Regions from separate parts of the Streptomyces sp. NPDC006516 genome, predicted to be linked through region 1. Evidence: riboswitches for the same ligand, from Rfam matches in the RefSeq annotation. Region 1 holds a riboswitch; each other region holds the start of a gene.
What was found. A riboswitch is a leader RNA that binds a small molecule or an ion and turns the genes downstream of it on or off. The one in region 1 is predicted to bind cobalamin.
Positions count from the first base shown of each region.

Region 1 (5,480 bases):
GCCGGAGTGCGTCGTCGAAGAGGTCCGGCTCCTCCTTGCGGACGGTGTCCACGACCTCGAAGGCGAAGTTCATGTGCATCGTCTCGTCACGGAACACCCAGTTGGTGCCCGTGGCGAGACCGTGCAGCAGACCGCGCGAGCGGAACCAGTAGACGTAGGCGAAGGCTCCGTAGAAGAACAGCCCCTCGATGCACGCGGCGAAGCAGATCAGGTTGAGCAGGAAGCGACGGCGGTCGGCCTTCGTCTCCAGCCGCTCGATCTTCTCGACCGAGTCCATCCACCGGAAGCAGAACTGCGCCTTCTCGCGGATGGAGGGGATCTCCTCGACCGCGTCGAAGGCCGCCGCACGGTCCTCCGGGTCGGGGAGATAGGTGTCGAGCAGCGTCAGGTAGAACTGGACGTGCACGGCCTCCTCGAACAGCTGACGTGACAGGTACAGCCGGGCCTCGGGCGAGTTGATGTGCTTGTAGAGCGTCAGCACCAGGTTGTTGGAGACGATCGAGTCACCCGTCGCGAAGAACGCGACCAGCCGGCCGATCATGTGCTGCTCACCGGGGGAGAGCTTGGCGAGGTCGGCGACGTCGGAGTGCAGGTCGACCTCCTCGACCGTCCAGGTGTTCTTGATCGCGTCCCGGTAGCGCTCGTAGAAGTCCGGGTAGCGCATGGGGCGCAGCGTCAGTTCGAAGCCCGGGTCGAGCAGGTTCTTGTTCTCGGAAGTACTCATCACTGGCAGGCCTCGCAGGACTCGGGGTTTTCGAGGGAACAGGCAATGGCGTCCGCGTCGGGAGCCGAGGCCTGCTGTACGGGAACAGGGGCCGCGGCCGACGCCGCGCGGGCGATCCGGGTGGCCGGGCGCGAGCGCAGGTAGTACGTCGTCTTCAGCCCTTGCTTCCAGGCGTACGCGTACATCGAGGAGAGCTTGCCGATCGTCGGCGTCTCCAGGAACAGGTTCAGCGACTGGCTCTGGTCGAGGAACGGGGTACGCGCCGCCGCCATGTCGATCAGACCGCGCTGCGGGATCTCCCACGCCGTGCGGTACAGCTCCCGCACGTCCTCGGGGATCCACCCGAAGCCCTGCACCGAGCCACTCGCCTCACGGAGTGCCTCACGGGTCCGGGCGTCCCAGACGCCGAGCTTCTTCAGCTCCTCCACCAGGTACGCGTTGACCTGGAGGAACTCGCCACTGAGCGTCTCGCGCTTAAAGAGGTTGGAGACCTGCGGCTCGATGCACTCGTACACCCCGGCGATCGAGGCGATCGTCGCCGTGGGGGCGATGGCGAGCAGCAGCGAGTTGCGCATCCCGCTCCTGGCGACGCGGGCGCGCAGCGCGTCCCAGCGCTCGGGCCAGTTCAGCTCGGTGCCGTAGTGGTCCGGGTGCAGGACGCCACGGGCGGCGCGGGTCTCGGACCAGGCGGGCAGCGGGCCGGACCGCTCGGCGAGGGCGCAGGAGGCCTCATAGGCGGCCAGCATGATCCGCTCGGAGATCTTCGTGGACAGTGCGCGGGCCTCGGGGGAGTCGAACGGCAGGCGCAGCTGGAAGAACACGTCCTGGAGGCCCATCGCGCCCAGGCCCACGGGGCGCCAGCGGGCGTTGGAGCGGCCTGCCTGCTCGGTGGGGTAGAAGTTGATGTCCACCACGCGGTCGAGGAAGGTCACCGCGGTGCGGACGGTGGCGTCCAGCCGCTCCCAGTCGATGGTGCCGTCGGCGACGAACGCGCCGAGGTTGACCGAGCCGAGGTTGCAGACGGCCGTCTCGCCGTCGTCCGTGACCTCGAGGATCTCCGTGCAGAGATTCGACGAGTGGACGACGCGGCCCGGCTCGGCGGTCTGGTTGGCCGTGCGGTTGGAGGCGTCCTTGAACGTCATCCAGCCCTGCCCGGTCTGAGCCAGCGTCCGCATCATGCGCCCGTACAGCTCACGCGCCGGCATCGTCTTGCGGGCCAGCCCCTTCGCCTCGGCCGCGCGGTAGGCCGCGTCGAACTCGTCGCCCCACAGGTCCACCAGCTCGGGGGTGTCCGCCGGGGAGAACAGCGACCACTCGGTGTCCGCGTCGACGCGGCGCATGAACTCGTCCGGGATCCAGTGCGCCAGGTTGAGGTTATGCGTGCGCCGCTGGTCCTCGCCGGTGTTGTCGCGCAGCTCCAGGAACTCCTCGATGTCCGCGTGCCAGGTCTCCAGGTAGACCGCGGCCGCCCCCTTGCGCCTGCCTCCCTGGTTGACGGCCGCGACGGAGGCGTCGAGCGTCTTCAGGAACGGCACGATGCCGTTGGAGTGCCCGTTGGTCCCCCGGATGAGTGAACCCCGGGCCCGGATACGGGAGTAGGAGAGTCCGATGCCGCCCGCGTGCTTGGAGAGGCGCGCCACCTGGTGGTAGCGGTCGTAGATCGAGTCGAGCTCGTCCAGCGGGGAGTCCAGCAGGTAGCAGGAGGACATCTGCGGGTGACGGGTGCCGGAGTTGAACAGGGTGGGGGAGGAGGGGAGGTAGTCGAGCCGGCTCATCAGGCCGTACAGCGCCGCCACTTCCTCCAGAGCCCGCTCGGAGGTGTCCTCGGCGAGCCCGGCGGCGACGCGCAGCATGAAGTGCTGCGGGGTCTCGACGACTTGGCGCGTGAGCGGGTGGCGCAGCAGGTAGCGGCTGTGCAGCGTCCGGAGCCCGAAGTAGCCGAAGCGGTCGTCGGCGCCGTCGGCGAGCGCCTGCTCGACCAGGGCGTCCAAGGCCTCGGCGTGCAGCGCGACGAACTCCGCCGTACGGTCCGCGATCAGGCCTTCGCGGTGTCCCACGGCGACCGAAGCGGAGAAGGAGACGGCGCCCTGTCCGGCCGCCTCGTCCGCCACGGCACGGGTGAGGAGCCGGGCGGCCAGCCGGGAGTACGCCGGGTCCTCGGAGATCAGGCCCGCCGCGGCCTCGGTGGCCAGCGAGCGCAGCTCCGCCTCGTCCGCCCGCGCGCTGCGGCCGCGGAGCGCGGCGGCGGCGACCCGTCCGGGGTCGGTGTCGGGGAGATCGGCCGTCAGGCCGGTCAGGGTCCGCAGCAGTGCGGTCCCGGGCGCGTCGGTCGTGCGGCCTTCGAAATCCGCGGCTGAAACCGGATCGGCTGGCGCGATGGTCACTGGGGCTATCCCTCGCTCGGCTCGGTGCCTGCGGGAGCGGGGCAGCCGGGCACGGCGAAGCCCGTCGAAGGGCGGCACGGAGTGCACGGCGTCCACCGGCCCTCCGCGGGGCCCGGACGTCTCGGCGTCCGGTTCGGTCGAGCCGGACGCACTGTCGACAGGTCTTCGGACTTCGCCGGTGCGCGTGAGCGCACCGGTCACACCGTTGCGGGACAGTTCCGGACTCACACCGGATTCCCCTGCGGCGACAGCGAGGTCGAGCATACATGTGGGGGCTACCGAATGAAGCAGCCCCCACATCTTGTGTCGTGAGGGGTCACAAGGCCAGACGGAAGGTCAGGAGTGGGAGATCGGGAAGAGGGCACCAGTCCCGTTCCGGAGTCCGCTCGAAGCCGAGCCGCCGGTAGATGCGATGGGCACCCAGCATGGCCGGCTGCGTCGACAGGACGATTCCGGTGAGCCCTCCCGCGGCCCGCGCCCGGTCGACGCAGGCCCGCACCAGTGCCTCGCCGGCGCCCCGCCCCCGGGCCTCCGGCGCGACTGCCAGCATCCGGAACTCCGCCTCGTCCTCCCCGGCTATGTCGGCCCACGGGCTGCCGGGCGCGACGTACGTGACGCCTCCCAGCAGCTGTCCCTCGGCGTCCAGCGCCACCAGCACCTCGGCCTCGGCCGCCCGGCGTCCGACCGCGCGGAGCTGTTCCAGATAGGGATCCTCGGCTCCGAAGTCCAGGAGACCGTCGCCGAGATACGCCTGGGCGGTGATCTCGCCCAGTTCTACGTGGTGGGCGGGCAGGACCGGCCTGATCGATACGTCCATGGGCGGAAGTGTGCACCAGGCGGTGGGCGCCGCGCGCACCTGTTTCGCGCCGGGACCCCTCCCGGGGGACGGGGACCAGGCACGACGCCGTTCTGGGGTTCCCGGGGACCCGGCACGACGCCGTCGCGGGTCCCCGGAACGGGTCCCGGCACGACGCCGTCCCGGCAGGAAGAGCCCTGCCGGGACGGACGCCGCACTTCTCACCACTGCCGCGAGGTCAGTGGCCCCCTCCCGGGGCGCCCACCGTGGCCGGCGGGAGCTCCGTCTTGACGCCCGGGTCGCCCACGTCCGCCGTGTAGTCGCCGGGGGAGGTCTCGTCCACGCCCGCCGGTGCCTTCACCGCGTTGAGGACGAAGGTCAGGACGACCACGACGACGACGTTCAGCACGAAGGCGGTGAGACCGATGTAGCCGATCTCGCCGATGCCGGGGATCTCCTTCGAGGACCCGCCGAAGTGCTTCTGGGTCGGGCTGGCCACGCCGTACGCCGCCACCGTTCCGTAGAGCATGCCGACCGCCCAGCCGGCGATCAGTGCCCAGCGGTGGAACCAGCGGGTGAACAGGCCGCCGACCAGGGCCGGCATCGTCTGGAGGATCCAGATGCCGCCCAGCAGCTGGAAGTTGATCGCGACCGTCTTGTCCATGGTGAGGACGAAGGCGAGCGCGCCGACCTTGACCAGGAGCGAGACCAGCTTGGAGACCTTGGTCTCCTGGGCCGGGGTCGCGTCGGGCTTGATGAAGTCCTTGTAGATGTTGCGGGTGAAGAGGTTCGCCGCGGCGATCGACATGATCGCGGCCGGCACCAGCGCGCCGATACCGATCGCGGCGAAGGCCACGCCCGCGAACCAGTCGGGGAACATGTTCTCGAACAGCTGCGGGATCGCCAGCTGTCCGTTGTCCACCTTGACCCCCGCGGCGATCGCCATGAAGCCGAGCAGGGCCAGGAGGCCGAGCATCAGCGAGTACAGCGGCAGGATCGTGGTGTTGCGCCGGATCACCTCACGGCTGCGGCTGGAGAGCGTCGCCGTGATCGAGTGCGGGTACATGAAGAGGGCGAGCGCCGAACCCAGTGCCAGGGTCGCGTAGCCCCACTGGCCCATCTCGCCCGGGACGAGGCCCGCGACGGGCTTGCCCGCGGCTTCGTTCTTCGCAGAGAACGCCTCGCTCGCCTTGGAGAAGATGTCGTCGAACCCGCCGAGCTTGATCGGGATGTAGATGATCGCCACGGCGATGACCAGATAGATCAGGCCGTCCTTGACGAACGCGATCAGCGCCGGGGCACGCAGCCCCGAGGAGTACGTGTACGCGGCGAGGACCGCGAACGCGATCAGCAGCGGCAGGTCCTTGATGAACCAGTGCGTCGTCTCGCCGCCGCCGACGCCCATGACGTCCAGCACGGCCTGGATGCCGACCAGCTGGAGCGCGATGTACGGCATCGTGGCGAGGATGCCGGTGAGGGCGACCGCCAGCGAGAGGCCCTTCGAACCGAAGCGCCCGCGGACGAAGTCCGAGGTGGTGACGTAGCCGTGCTTGTGCGAGACCGACCAGAGGCGCGG
Region 1 covers NZ_JBEXPD010000002.1:925,943-931,422, forward strand. Annotated here, with positions in the region: gene ABZY45_RS10415 (ribonucleotide-diphosphate reductase subunit beta) at 1-724, opposite strand, end outside; gene ABZY45_RS10420 (ribonucleoside-diphosphate reductase subunit alpha) at 724-3,108, opposite strand; cobalamin riboswitch at 3,247-3,384, opposite strand; gene ABZY45_RS10425 (N-acetyltransferase) at 3,425-3,925, opposite strand; gene mctP (monocarboxylate uptake permease MctP) at 4,143-5,480, opposite strand, start outside.

Region 2 (5,480 bases), on a different contig from region 1:
GCACGATGTCGCCCTCGGGGTTGCGGGACCTGTCGACGAACATCTCGCCGGGTGCCGGGCCCCAGTGCTGCTCGACGGCCTCGCGGAGTTCGGCGGGCAGGGTGGCGAACCAGCGGCGGTAGTCGGCGGCGGGGATGCGGACCGGGTTGCGGGCCAGCTGCTCCTCGGTGAGCCACTCCTGGTCATGGCCGCCGGCGTCGATGAGCGCGTAGATCAGCTCGTCGCCGTCGCCCGAGACCAGGCCCGGAATCTCTTCCTCCGGCCCGAAGTCGTAGCCCTCGGCGCGCAGCCTGCGGAGCAGGGCGACGGCGCTGGCGGGGGTGTCGAGGCCGACCGCGTTGCCGATGCGCGAGTGCTTGGTCGGGTAGGCGGACAGGACGAGCGCGATCCGCTTCTCGGCGGCGGGGATGTGGCGGAGTCGCGCGTGCCGTACGGCGATCCCGGCGACCCGGGAGGCGCGCTCGGGGTCGGCGACGTACGCGGGCAGGCCGTCCTCGTCGATCTCCTTGAAGGAGAACGGGACGGTGATCAGGCGGCCGTCGAATTCGGGTACGGCGATCTGGGTGGCCGCGTCGAGCGGGGAGACGCCCTCGTCGTTCTCCTCCCAGGCGGCGCGCGGGCTGGTGAGGCAGAGCGCCTGGAGGACGGGGACGTCCAGGCCGGTCAGGGCGCCCGCGTCCCAGGACTCGTCGTCCCCGCCCGCCGACGCGGTGGCGGGCTTGGTGCCTCCGGCCGCGAGAACGGTCGTCACGATGGCGTCGGCGGCCCGCAGTTCCTCGACGAGCTCGGGTTCGGGGGTGCGCAGCGAGGCGACGTACAGCGGGAGGGGGCGGGCGCCCGCGTCCTCCACGGCGGTGCAGAGCGCCTCGACGAACGCGGTGTTCCCGCTCATGTGGTGGGCCCGGTAGTAGAGCACCGCCACGGTCGGGCCGTCGACGTCCCGGGCGGTCCGCTCCAGCGGTCCCCACGCGGGGGCCGGGGCGGGCGGCTCGAACCCGTGGCCGGTGAGCAGCACGGTGTCGGAGAGGAAGCGGGCCAGCTGCTCCAGGTTGGCGGGGCCACCGTGCGCGAGGTAGGCGTGGGCCTCGGCCGCGATGCCGATCGGCACGGTGGAGGCGGCCATCAGCTGGGCGTCGGGGGCCTGTTCGCCGGTGAGGACGACGACGGGCCGGCCGGTGGCCAGCACCTGGTCGAGCCCTTCCTGCCAGGCGCGGACACCACCGAGGAGACGTACGACGACGAGGTCCGTGCCGTCCAGGAGCTGCGGCAGGTCCTCGACGGAGAGCCGGGACGGGTTCGCGTAGCGGAAGCCGACCGGACCACCGGAGGCACGGGCGCTCAGCAGGTCGGTGTCGGACGTCGACAGGAGCAGGATCATGCGGCGTCAGCCCTTCCTCGGGGTGTCCACGCCCCGGGCGGTTTGTCGGACGGCGGGAGTTCCTGACTCGCACGGCCTTCGCGGGGCCGGGCTCACAGTGGCGGGACCGCGCCGGAATCTCACCGGGCTTCCTCCCATGTCGCCGTCTGGCGATGGCGGGCCGAACGGACCGCCGCTAGGCATAGTAGGCGTCGGGTGGGGGGGTCTGACCAGACGGCCCCGGCCCGGACGGGCCCGAAGTGCTCCGGCCGGACCGTCCCGAGGCCCGGCAGGGCCCCAGGGTTCTGGCCGGCGGCGTGGGTGCCGGGCCCGTGGTGAGGTGTCCCGTAGGTCACAGTGACCGTAGGGGTGCGTCCCGGTCACGGTCGGTATGCTCGCCGCCATGTCCGCCTCCCCCCTGACGCCCCGGTCTCCGGGCACCGCGTGCACCCGGAGCAGCGGTGACGCGTGCCCCGGCGCACTGCGGCTGCACCGGGCGGACGACGGTGCGCTGGCGCGGATCCGCATACCCGGCGGGGTGCTGACGCCCCGACAGGCGGCGGCGCTGGGGCAGGCCGCCGAGCGGCTCGGTGACGGTGAGTTGCATCTCACGTCGCGGGGGAACGTGCAGGTACGCGGACTCGCCGAGGACTGCGGTGCGGAGCTGGCCGGTCTGCTGAGCCGGGCCGGGCTGCTGCCCTCCGAGCGGCACGAGCGCGTGCGCAACGTGGTCGCCTCCCCGCTCTCGGGGCTGGACGGCCTGGGAGCCGCCGACGTCAGACCATGGCTGACCGAACTGGACCGGCTCCTCTGCACGAGCGACCGGGCCACGGCTCTCTCCGGACGCTTCCTGTTCGCACTCGACGACGGCCGCGGCGACGTGGACGCCCTCGGCGCGGATCTCACACTCATAGGCCACGCCGCCGGTGACGCACTCCTGCGCATCGGAGGCGGCGAGGCCGTCCTCCGCGTCCCCCGCGCCGCCGCCCCCCGCGCGGCGCTCCTCGCCGCCGAGGCCTTCCTGGACGCGGCCGAGGAGACCGGGGCCTGGCGGACGAAGGACCTGCGTGCCGAAGCGGTCACCGCGCTGACCGGCGATGTCGTACGCCGGTTCGGGCCGGCCGGCATCACCTGCGTGACGGGGATCCGGCCCCGGCCGCCCGAAGCCCTGGCCCCGGCCCCCGGACGCGTCCCGGGCCCCCCGCACGAGGCCGCTCTGTCCGTGGGGGTACCGCTGGGCCGGCTCGGCCCTGCGCAGTGGCGGCTGCTGTCCGGCGCCGGTGAACTGCGCCTCACCCCCTGGCGCGGAGCCGTCCTCACCGGGATCCCGCCCGCGCGGGCGGACGAGCTGCTGACCGAACTCTCCGGAGCCGGGCTGATCACCGGCCCCGGCTCCCCCTGGACCGGTGTCGGGGCCTGCATCGGCCGCCCCGGCTGTGCGAAGTCGCTGGCCGACGTACGGGCCGACGCGGGGGCCGCCGTCGGACCCGCTGGACGGCTCCCTGTGTACTGGTCCGGGTGCGAACGCCGGTGCGGCCACCCGCACGGGGAGTGGATCGACGTGGTCGTCACCCCCGGCGGACACCGGATCTCCCATGTGCGGGGAGACCGAAGCACCGAGGCTGCAACGGTCCGGGACGACCCGGCCGCGCTCGCCGCCGCCGTGGCGGCCGCCCGGGACACGCACACCTGACCATCCGGTACGACCCCCCTGTTCGATGAAGAAAGCGACAGCACTGTGCATCAGTACGAGAAGGACGGACCGGCGATCTACCGCCAGTCCTTCGCCACCATCCGCGCGGAAGCGGATCTGGCAGGGCTGCCCGCCGATGTGAGCCAGGTCGCCGTCCGCATGATCCACGCCTGCGGCATGGTCGACCTCGTACGCGATCTCGCCTTCTCGCCGAACGCCGTGGCCGACGCCCGCGCGGCCCTGCGGTCCGGCGCGCCCATCCTGTGCGACGTGGCCATGGTCGCCAGCGGGGTCACCCGGAAGCGGCTGCCCGCCGGCAACGAGGTGATCTGCACTCTGTCCGACCCCGCGGTCCCCGGGCTGGCGGCCGAGCTCGGCACCACGCGCAGCGCCGCCGCGCTGGAGCTGTGGCGGGACCGGATGGAGGGCGCCGTCGTCGCCGTCGGCAACGCCCCCACCGCGCTCTTCCGCCTGCTGGAGATGATCGAGGAGGGTGCCCCGCGCCCCGCCGCCGTCATCGGGGTGCCCGTCGGGTTCATCGGCGCCGCCGAGTCCAAGGAAGCCCTGGCCGCCCACCCGTCCGGGCTCGAGCACCTCGTCGTGCGCGGCAGGCGCGGGGGCAGCGCCATCGCCGCCGCCGCGCTCAACGCGATCGCCAGCGAGGAGGAGTGAGCGTGCCCGAGCAGCAGCGGACCGACGGCACGGGCGCCGGCCCCGGGCGCCTGTACGGGGTCGGGCTCGGCCCGGGTGACCCGGCCCTGATGACGGTGCGGGCCGTGCAGATCATCGGCGAGGCCAATGTCGTCGCGTACCACTCCGCCCGGCACGGCCGCTCCATCGCCCGCTCGATCGCGGCACAGCACATCCGCGCCGACCACATCGAGGAGGCCCTGGTCTACCCCGTCACGACGGAGACCACGGACCATCCGGGCGGTTACCGGGGGGCGCTGGACGACTTCTACACCGAGGCCGCGGCCCGGCTCGCGGCGCACCTCGACGCCGGGCGGACCGTCGCCGTGCTCGCCGAGGGCGACCCGCTCTTCTACGGCTCGTACCAGCACATGCACAAGCGCCTCGCGGACCGTTACGACACCGAGGTCATCCCGGGCGTCACCTCGGTCAGCGCCGCCGCCGCCCGGCTCGGCACCCCGCTCGTCGAGGCCGAGGAGGTGCTGACGATCCTGCCCGGCACCCTGCCGGAGGAGGAGCTGACCGCACGTCTGGCGGCCACGGACTCCGCGGTGGTGATGAAGCTGGGCCGCACCTTCCCCGCCGTACGCCGGGCGTTCGAGGCGTCCGGGCGGCTGTCCGAGGCGCGGTACGTCGAGCGCGCCACGATGGCCGGGGAGCGCACGGGTGACCTCGCGAACACCGATGCGGACTCCGTGCCGTACTTCGCCGTGGCGGTCCTGCCCAGCCGGATCGACGCACCCCGCCCCGCACCGGCGGCGGGCCCCGGCGGCGGCGAGGTGGTCGTCGTCGGTACGGGCCCGGCCGGCCCGCTCTGGCTGACGCCCGAGACACGCGGGGCGCTGGCCGCCGCCGACGACCTGGTCGGCTACACGACGTACCTGGACCGGGTGCCGGTCCGGCCGGGCCAGCGGCGCCACGGCTCCGACAACAAGGTCGAGTCGGAGCGCGCCGAGTTCGCGCTGGACCTGGCACGCCGCGGCCGTCGCGTGGCCGTGGTCTCCGGGGGCGACCCAGGAGTCTTCGCCATGGCGACGGCCGTACTCGAGGTGGCCTCGCAGGACGCGTACGCGGACATCGCGGTGCGTGTGCTGCCGGGAGTGACCGCCGCGAACGCCGCCGCCGCCAAGGCGGGTGCGCCGCTGGGCCACGACTACGCCACCATCTCGCTCTCCGACCGGCTGAAGCCGTGGGAGGTCATCGCCGCACGGCTGCGCGCGGCAGCCTCGGCCGACCTGGTGATGGCGCTGTACAACCCCGGCTCCCGCAGCCGGACCTGGCAGGTCGGCAAGGCCCGCGACCTGCTGCTGGAGCACCGCTCCCCGGACACGCCCGTGGTGCTCGGCCGTGACGTCGGGGGCCCGTCGGAGAGTGTGCGCACGGTGCGGCTGGCCGACCTGGACCCGATGGAGGTCGACATGCGGACGATCCTCATCGTGGGGTCCTCGCAGACCCGATGGGTGCAGCGGGGCGACGGCCGGCAGATCGTCTGGACGCCCCGCCGCTACCCGGAGGACTGACCGGCCAGGCCGTCGTGACACCGCACGGAACGGAGTCACGACGGCCAGTCCCTCCGGCGGGCGGAGTGCCCTCGGTCTCCCCGGGCCCCGCCGCCGGTCATCGCGTCACGGCAGGAGCCCCCGCAGCAGGTCCAGAGCTTCCTTCGGCGTCGCCGCCACAGGCACACCCGGCGGGACCGGTGGCCGCCCGACCACGACCACCGGGATTCCCGCCTCGCGC
Region 2 covers NZ_JBEXPD010000007.1:100,359-105,838, forward strand. Annotated here, with positions in the region: gene cobN (cobaltochelatase subunit CobN) at 1-1,378, opposite strand, end outside; cobalamin riboswitch at 1,412-1,567, opposite strand; gene cobG (precorrin-3B synthase) at 1,749-3,050, shown strand; gene ABZY45_RS20420 (precorrin-8X methylmutase) at 3,096-3,722, shown strand; gene cobJ (precorrin-3B C(17)-methyltransferase) at 3,725-5,260, shown strand; gene ABZY45_RS20430 (cobalt-precorrin-6A reductase) at 5,366-5,480, opposite strand, start outside.
Region 2: linked by a shared signal. The riboswitch ahead of cobN (cobaltochelatase subunit CobN) and the one ahead of ABZY45_RS10420 (ribonucleoside-diphosphate reductase subunit alpha) in region 1 are both predicted to bind cobalamin.

Region 3 (5,480 bases), on a different contig from region 1:
GCAGAAGTTCATGCCCAACACCAGCCCGGCGGGCGGAGCCAAGTCCGGCCTGGTCGCCGCGCGCCTGGTGGCCGACGGCTCGGACCACGGGGTGCGCCTCTTCCTCGTACACCTCACCGACGCGGAGCGCGCGCTGCCCGGCGTCCGGGTGCGGCGGCTGCCGGCCCGGATGGGCAGCCCTGTGGACCACTGCCTGACCTCCTTCGACGAGTTGTTCGTGGAGCGGGACGCGCTGCTGGAACCCGACGAGCCCGACGGGCCCCCGGGCGAGTTCCGGACCGGCCCCGGGGACAGGCGGCGGCGCTTCCTGACCTCGATCGGACGGGTCACCCACGGCCGGGTCTCGATGAGTGCCTGCGCGGCGGGCTCGGCCCGCGCGACGCTGGCGGTCGCCGTGCGGTACGGCGGCCACCGGATGATCTCCGGCTCCCGGCGTACGCCGCCGGTACCGGTCAACGCCCACCGGACCCACCACGGACCGCTCGCCTCCGCCATGGCCACGGTCTTCGCCATGAGCCTGCTGCACCGCAGGGCCCAGGAGCGATGGGAGAGCTGTACGGAAGGGGAAGGCCGCACCGAGGCGGGGAGGCTCGTCGACGTCGCCAAGGCCTGGATCACCTGGCGGGCCCGCGAGGTCATCGTCGAGAGCCGCGAACGCTGCGGAGCGCAGGCCCTGCTGGAGAACAACGGCATGACCGAACTCGTCACGGGCGTGGAGGGCGCCATCACGGCGGAGGGGGACAACATCGCCCTCTACGCCAAGGCCGCGGCCGACCTGCTCCTCGCGGACCGGCCCGCCCGCGTGGACGCCGCCCCCGCAGCGGAGCCGGGCGACCTCTCCGACCCGCGCTTCCTGGTCCGGCTCCTCGCCGCGATCGAGGACATCTGGTTCACCCGCGCCAGGGCACGCGCGCTGAGGGTGCCCGGCGCCGAGGCCCTCGCGCAGTGGAACGCGGCTTCCGGGCCGGCCCTGCGCGGCGTGGAGGCCTATGCGTACCGCCATGCCGCTCAGGCATACGCCGAGGCTCGCGCCGCCCTGCCCGAAGGTGCGGCCAAGGAGCGGCTCGGGGAGCTGGAGCGGCTGTTCGCCACCCAGTGGGTGGCGCGCAACAGCGGCGACCTGCTGGCCGCGGGCCTGCTGAGGGGCGATCAGGCCGAGGCCCTGGCCGAGATCACCGAGGAACTGATCACCGCCGTCGCGGAGCACGCCCCCCAACTGGCCGACTCCTTCGCCCTGCCCGCCGAACTGCTGGCCGACTGGCCGATCGCCGGACCCGGCTACGCCGACGCCTACGACGACCCCAGCGGACCGTGGAACACCGCCCGGACGGACGCCCCATGAGCGCCTCGCACCCGGCCGGTGGTGGGTGGTCCGCAGGGGTCCGGGTGATGGAGGGTCTGGAGATCCTGGGGCTGCGCATCGTCCTGCTCGCGTACTGGGGCACGGTGTCCGCACTCTCCGTCCTCACCCAGGGGAACGCGCCTTCGCCGGACAGAGGCGAATCGGTTCGCCCCAAGGGCTGACCGCCTCGCGACCTGCCCGGGCTGAGAGCCCCTACAAGGCCCAGCACCGTGGGCCCGGCCGGGGAACTGCCGACGCGAAGGGGACGTCGGTACGACAGGCATGTCGGCACGAAAGGCATGTCGGCACGGAAGGCTGCCGGGACGGGGGGACCCGCCGGTAGAGAGGCCGCCGGTACGGAGGCCGCCGGTACGGAGGGGCGGAGGGCGACGGCCGCTCCGCCGTACCGGCCAAGGCCCCGCCGGTGGCCGCCGCGCCGCGTGATAGCTTGCAGACGCCAGTCACACTCCACGTGGAGTCAGGGAATCCGGTGCGAATCCGGAGCTGACGCGCAGCGGTGAGGGGGACGGGCGGGGCCACGGCCACTGGGACACCCTCGGGTGCCCTGGGAAGGCGCCCCGTCCGGACGAACCCGAGTCCGAAGACCTGCTGGCACGCCGCTTCCGTACCGGGAGCGGAACTCCGTACGGGCTCCGCGCATGAGCCCAGAGACGCCGAGGGACTCCGTGCCGCCCATAGCCAGCACCGTACGCCGAACAGCCGTGCTCCTGACGGGACTCGTCCTGCTGACCGCCTGCGGCGGCGGCAGCGGCCCCACCGAAGCCGCGTCGGACGGGAGCGGCGCCGGCTATCCGGTGACGCTGAAGAACTGCGGACGTACCGTCACCGTCGAGGCCGCTCCGCGCCACGCGGTCTCCCTCGACCAGGGATCGACCGAGATCCTGCTCTCCCTCGGGCTCGCCGACCGGATCGCCGGCACCTCGACCTGGACCGACCCCGTGATGAAGGGGCTCGAGAAGGCCGAGGCGAAGATCCCCCGCATCGCGGAGAACCGCCCCTCGTCGGAGAAGGTCCTCGCCCAGGAGCCCGACTTCGTGAGCGCCTCGTTCGAATCGACCCTGGGCAAGGGAGGCGTGGCACCTCGCGAGCAGTTCGAGGACCTCGGAGTACCGACCTACGTCTCGCCCGCCGACTGCGCGGCCAAGGACAACAGCGGCAGCGGCGACGGCTCCCGTACGAAGCCCCTCACCATGGACAGCGTCTACACCGAAGTGCGAGAACTGGCACGGGTGTTCGGTGTACCGGAGCGAGGTGACGCCCTCGTCGCCGGCCTCGAGGCCCGGATCACCGAGGCGACGGACGGCATCGACGCCTCCGGCACCTCGCTCCTCTACTGGTTCGCCAACTCCGAGGCCCCCTACCTGGCGGGCTGCTGCGGTGCGCCAGGCATCATCACGCGCGAGCTGGGCGCGGAGAACGCCTTCGACGACACCCACGAGGAGTGGCCCCAGATCAACTGGGAGACCGTCGCCGACCGCAATCCCGACGTCCTGGTCATCGGTGACCTGACCCGGAAGTCGCAGACGGCGGAGAGCGCCGCCAAGAAGATCGCCTTCCTGGAGTCCAACCCCGCGACGAGGAACATGGACGCCGTCCGGAAGAAGCGGTACGTCCTGCTCAGCGGGCAGGCCATGAATCCCGCCATCCGGACCGTGGAGGGCGTGGAGCGTGTCGCGGCCGGGCTGCGCTCCTTCGGGCTCGCGGGGTGACCGGCACCGCACAGGCCCCGGAGGTACGCGTCGGTCAGGCGCCCTTGGCGGGCAGGGCGGCCGGTGCCCGCGCCCTGCGGCAGGGCTTCGTGTGGGCCGCGGGCGTGGCCCTCCTGCTCCTCTCCGTGGCGGTCGCCGTGACGATCGGCCCCGCCCGCATCTCCGTCCCCGACGTCTGGTCGGCGGTCGGCTCGCACCTCGGTCTCACCGACGCGCGGCTGACGCCGATCCGCGACGGCATCATCTGGAATCTGCGTATGCCCCGCACGCTGCTCGCCGCGGTGTGCGGGGCCGGGCTCGCGGTCTGCGGCACGGTCATGCAGTCGCTGCTGCGCAACCCGCTCGCCGATCCGTTCGTCCTCGGTGTCTCCTCCGGGGCGTCCACCGGCGCGGTCGTGGTCGTCGTGCTCGGCATCGGTGGGGGAGCGGTGTCGATCTCGGCGGGGGCCTTCGCCGGGGCGCTGTGCTCCTTCGCCCTCGTCCTGCTGCTCAGTCACACCCTCGGCGGTTCCACCGACCGCGTCGTCCTCTCCGGAGTCGCGGCCATGCAGCTCTTCTCCGCACTCACCTCCTTCGTCGTGATGACCGCGGCCGACGCCGAGCAGACCCGGGGCGTGCTGTTCTGGCTGCTCGGCTCCCTGAGCGGGGTGGGCTGGGGGGACGTGTGGATGTGCTCGGCCGTCCTGGCCGTGACGCTGTCGATCTGCCTGGGCCACGCCCGAACCCTCGACGCCTTCGCCTTCGGTCAGGAAGCGGCGGCGGCCCTCGGGGTGCACGTGGCCCGCACCCGGATCGTGCTGCTCTGCACGACCGCGCTGCTGACGGCCGCCCTGGTCAGCTCGGCCGGCGCCATCGGGTTCGTCGGTCTCGTCCTGCCGCACGCCGCCCGGGCACTGGCCGGTTCGGGGCACCGGCGGCTGCTGCCCCTGACCGCCCTTGCCGGAGCCGTGTTCCTGGTCTGGGTCGACACCCTGGCCAGGACCGTCCTCGACCCGCAGGAGGTGCCGGTCGGTGTGGTCACCTCGCTCATCGGGGTGCCCGCCTTCGTGCTGGTCCTCCACCGTACCCGGAGGAGCGCATGAACCGGTGGGAGCGCAAGGGAGCGACGGGGCGCCTGGCCCGGCATGAGCGCCCGAGGGGGCAGGAAGACGTGAACCGGCGGGAGCACCCGGCCCCGCAGCCACCCGTCACGGCCGTATCCGACGAGGGCCTGCGGGCGTCCCGGGTCGGGAGGCAAACCGGCGGACGGATCGTCCTGGACGGGGTGAGCCTCGCCCCGCCGCCCGGGTCCACGGTCGGGCTCCTCGGCCCGAACGGATCCGGCAAGACCACGCTGCTCAGGGTGATGGCGGGCGTCCTCGCCCCCGGCCACGGCGTCGTCACCCTCGACGGCCGCACACTCGCGGAGACCGGCCGCAGGGATGTCGCCCGCCGGGTGGCGGTCGTCGACCAGCACGCCGTGACCCAGGTCGAGTTGAACGTGGCGGACGTCGTACGTCTCGGCCGCGTCCCGCACCGCCGCGCCTGGGCCGCTGCGGGCCCCGAGGACGAGGACGCCGTACGCGAGGCGCTGGAGCGGACCGGCCTCGCCGACCGGGCCGGGCAGTCCTGGCACACCCTGTCCGGCGGCGAGCGGCAGCGCGTGCAGATCGCCCGGGCCCTGGCCCAGCAGCCGCGTGAACTCCTGCTGGACGAGCCGACGAACCACCTGGACATCCAGCACCAGCTGGAGCTGCTCTCCCTGGTGGCCGCCCTGCCCGTCACCGCGGTGATCGCGTTGCACGACCTCAACCTGGCCGCGATGTTCTGCGACCGGGTCACGGTGATGAAGGACGGCCGTGTGGTGGCCGGCGGGACGCCCTCGGAAGTGATCACCGAGGAACTCATCGCCGATGTCTACCGGGTACGCGCGGTGGTGACACCGGAGGGACCGGAGGGCAGGCCCTCGGTACGGTTCCTCCCGGGGGAGGCCGGCCCCGGCCGGTTCTGAGCCGGCACTCGGGAGGAACCGTACCGAGGGCCGGCACACCCGGGAGGGCCGCAGAGGAGGGGGGAACGCCCAGGAAAACGCCCAGGAAGGGCGCACGAGAGGGCGGGCCCGTGACCCACCGGGACCGCCCCTCGCTGCTGTCGCGCGGCCTGTCGCCGCTGGGTGAGGGGTCAGCGGCGGCGTCCCTGGCCGAACTCGCCGCCCATGTCCTTGCCGCTGCCCATGTCCTTGCCGTCCGCGTAGTCGATCTTCTCCTTGCGGATCTCGGCGGAGACTTCCTTCTGCTCGGTGACCTTGCTGGTTTCGAGACGGACCCGCTCCACCGGGACCGCCTCCTTGCGGACGGTGGCTCGTTCGGCGTGCAGGGTGACCTCGACGTCCTGTTCGCCGAGTTCGCTCGTGCCCTTCACACCCGTGG
Region 3 covers NZ_JBEXPD010000016.1:149,833-155,312, forward strand. Annotated here, with positions in the region: gene ABZY45_RS31255 (acyl-CoA dehydrogenase) at 1-1,342, shown strand, start outside; gene ABZY45_RS31260 (hypothetical protein) at 1,339-1,524, shown strand; cobalamin riboswitch at 1,784-1,971, shown strand; gene ABZY45_RS31265 (ABC transporter substrate-binding protein) at 2,002-3,072, shown strand; gene ABZY45_RS31270 (iron chelate uptake ABC transporter family permease subunit) at 3,117-4,154, shown strand; gene ABZY45_RS31275 (ABC transporter ATP-binding protein) at 4,151-5,062, shown strand; gene ABZY45_RS31280 (PRC and DUF2382 domain-containing protein) at 5,233-5,480, opposite strand, start outside.
Region 3: linked by a shared signal. The riboswitch ahead of ABZY45_RS31265 (ABC transporter substrate-binding protein) and the one ahead of ABZY45_RS10420 (ribonucleoside-diphosphate reductase subunit alpha) in region 1 are both predicted to bind cobalamin.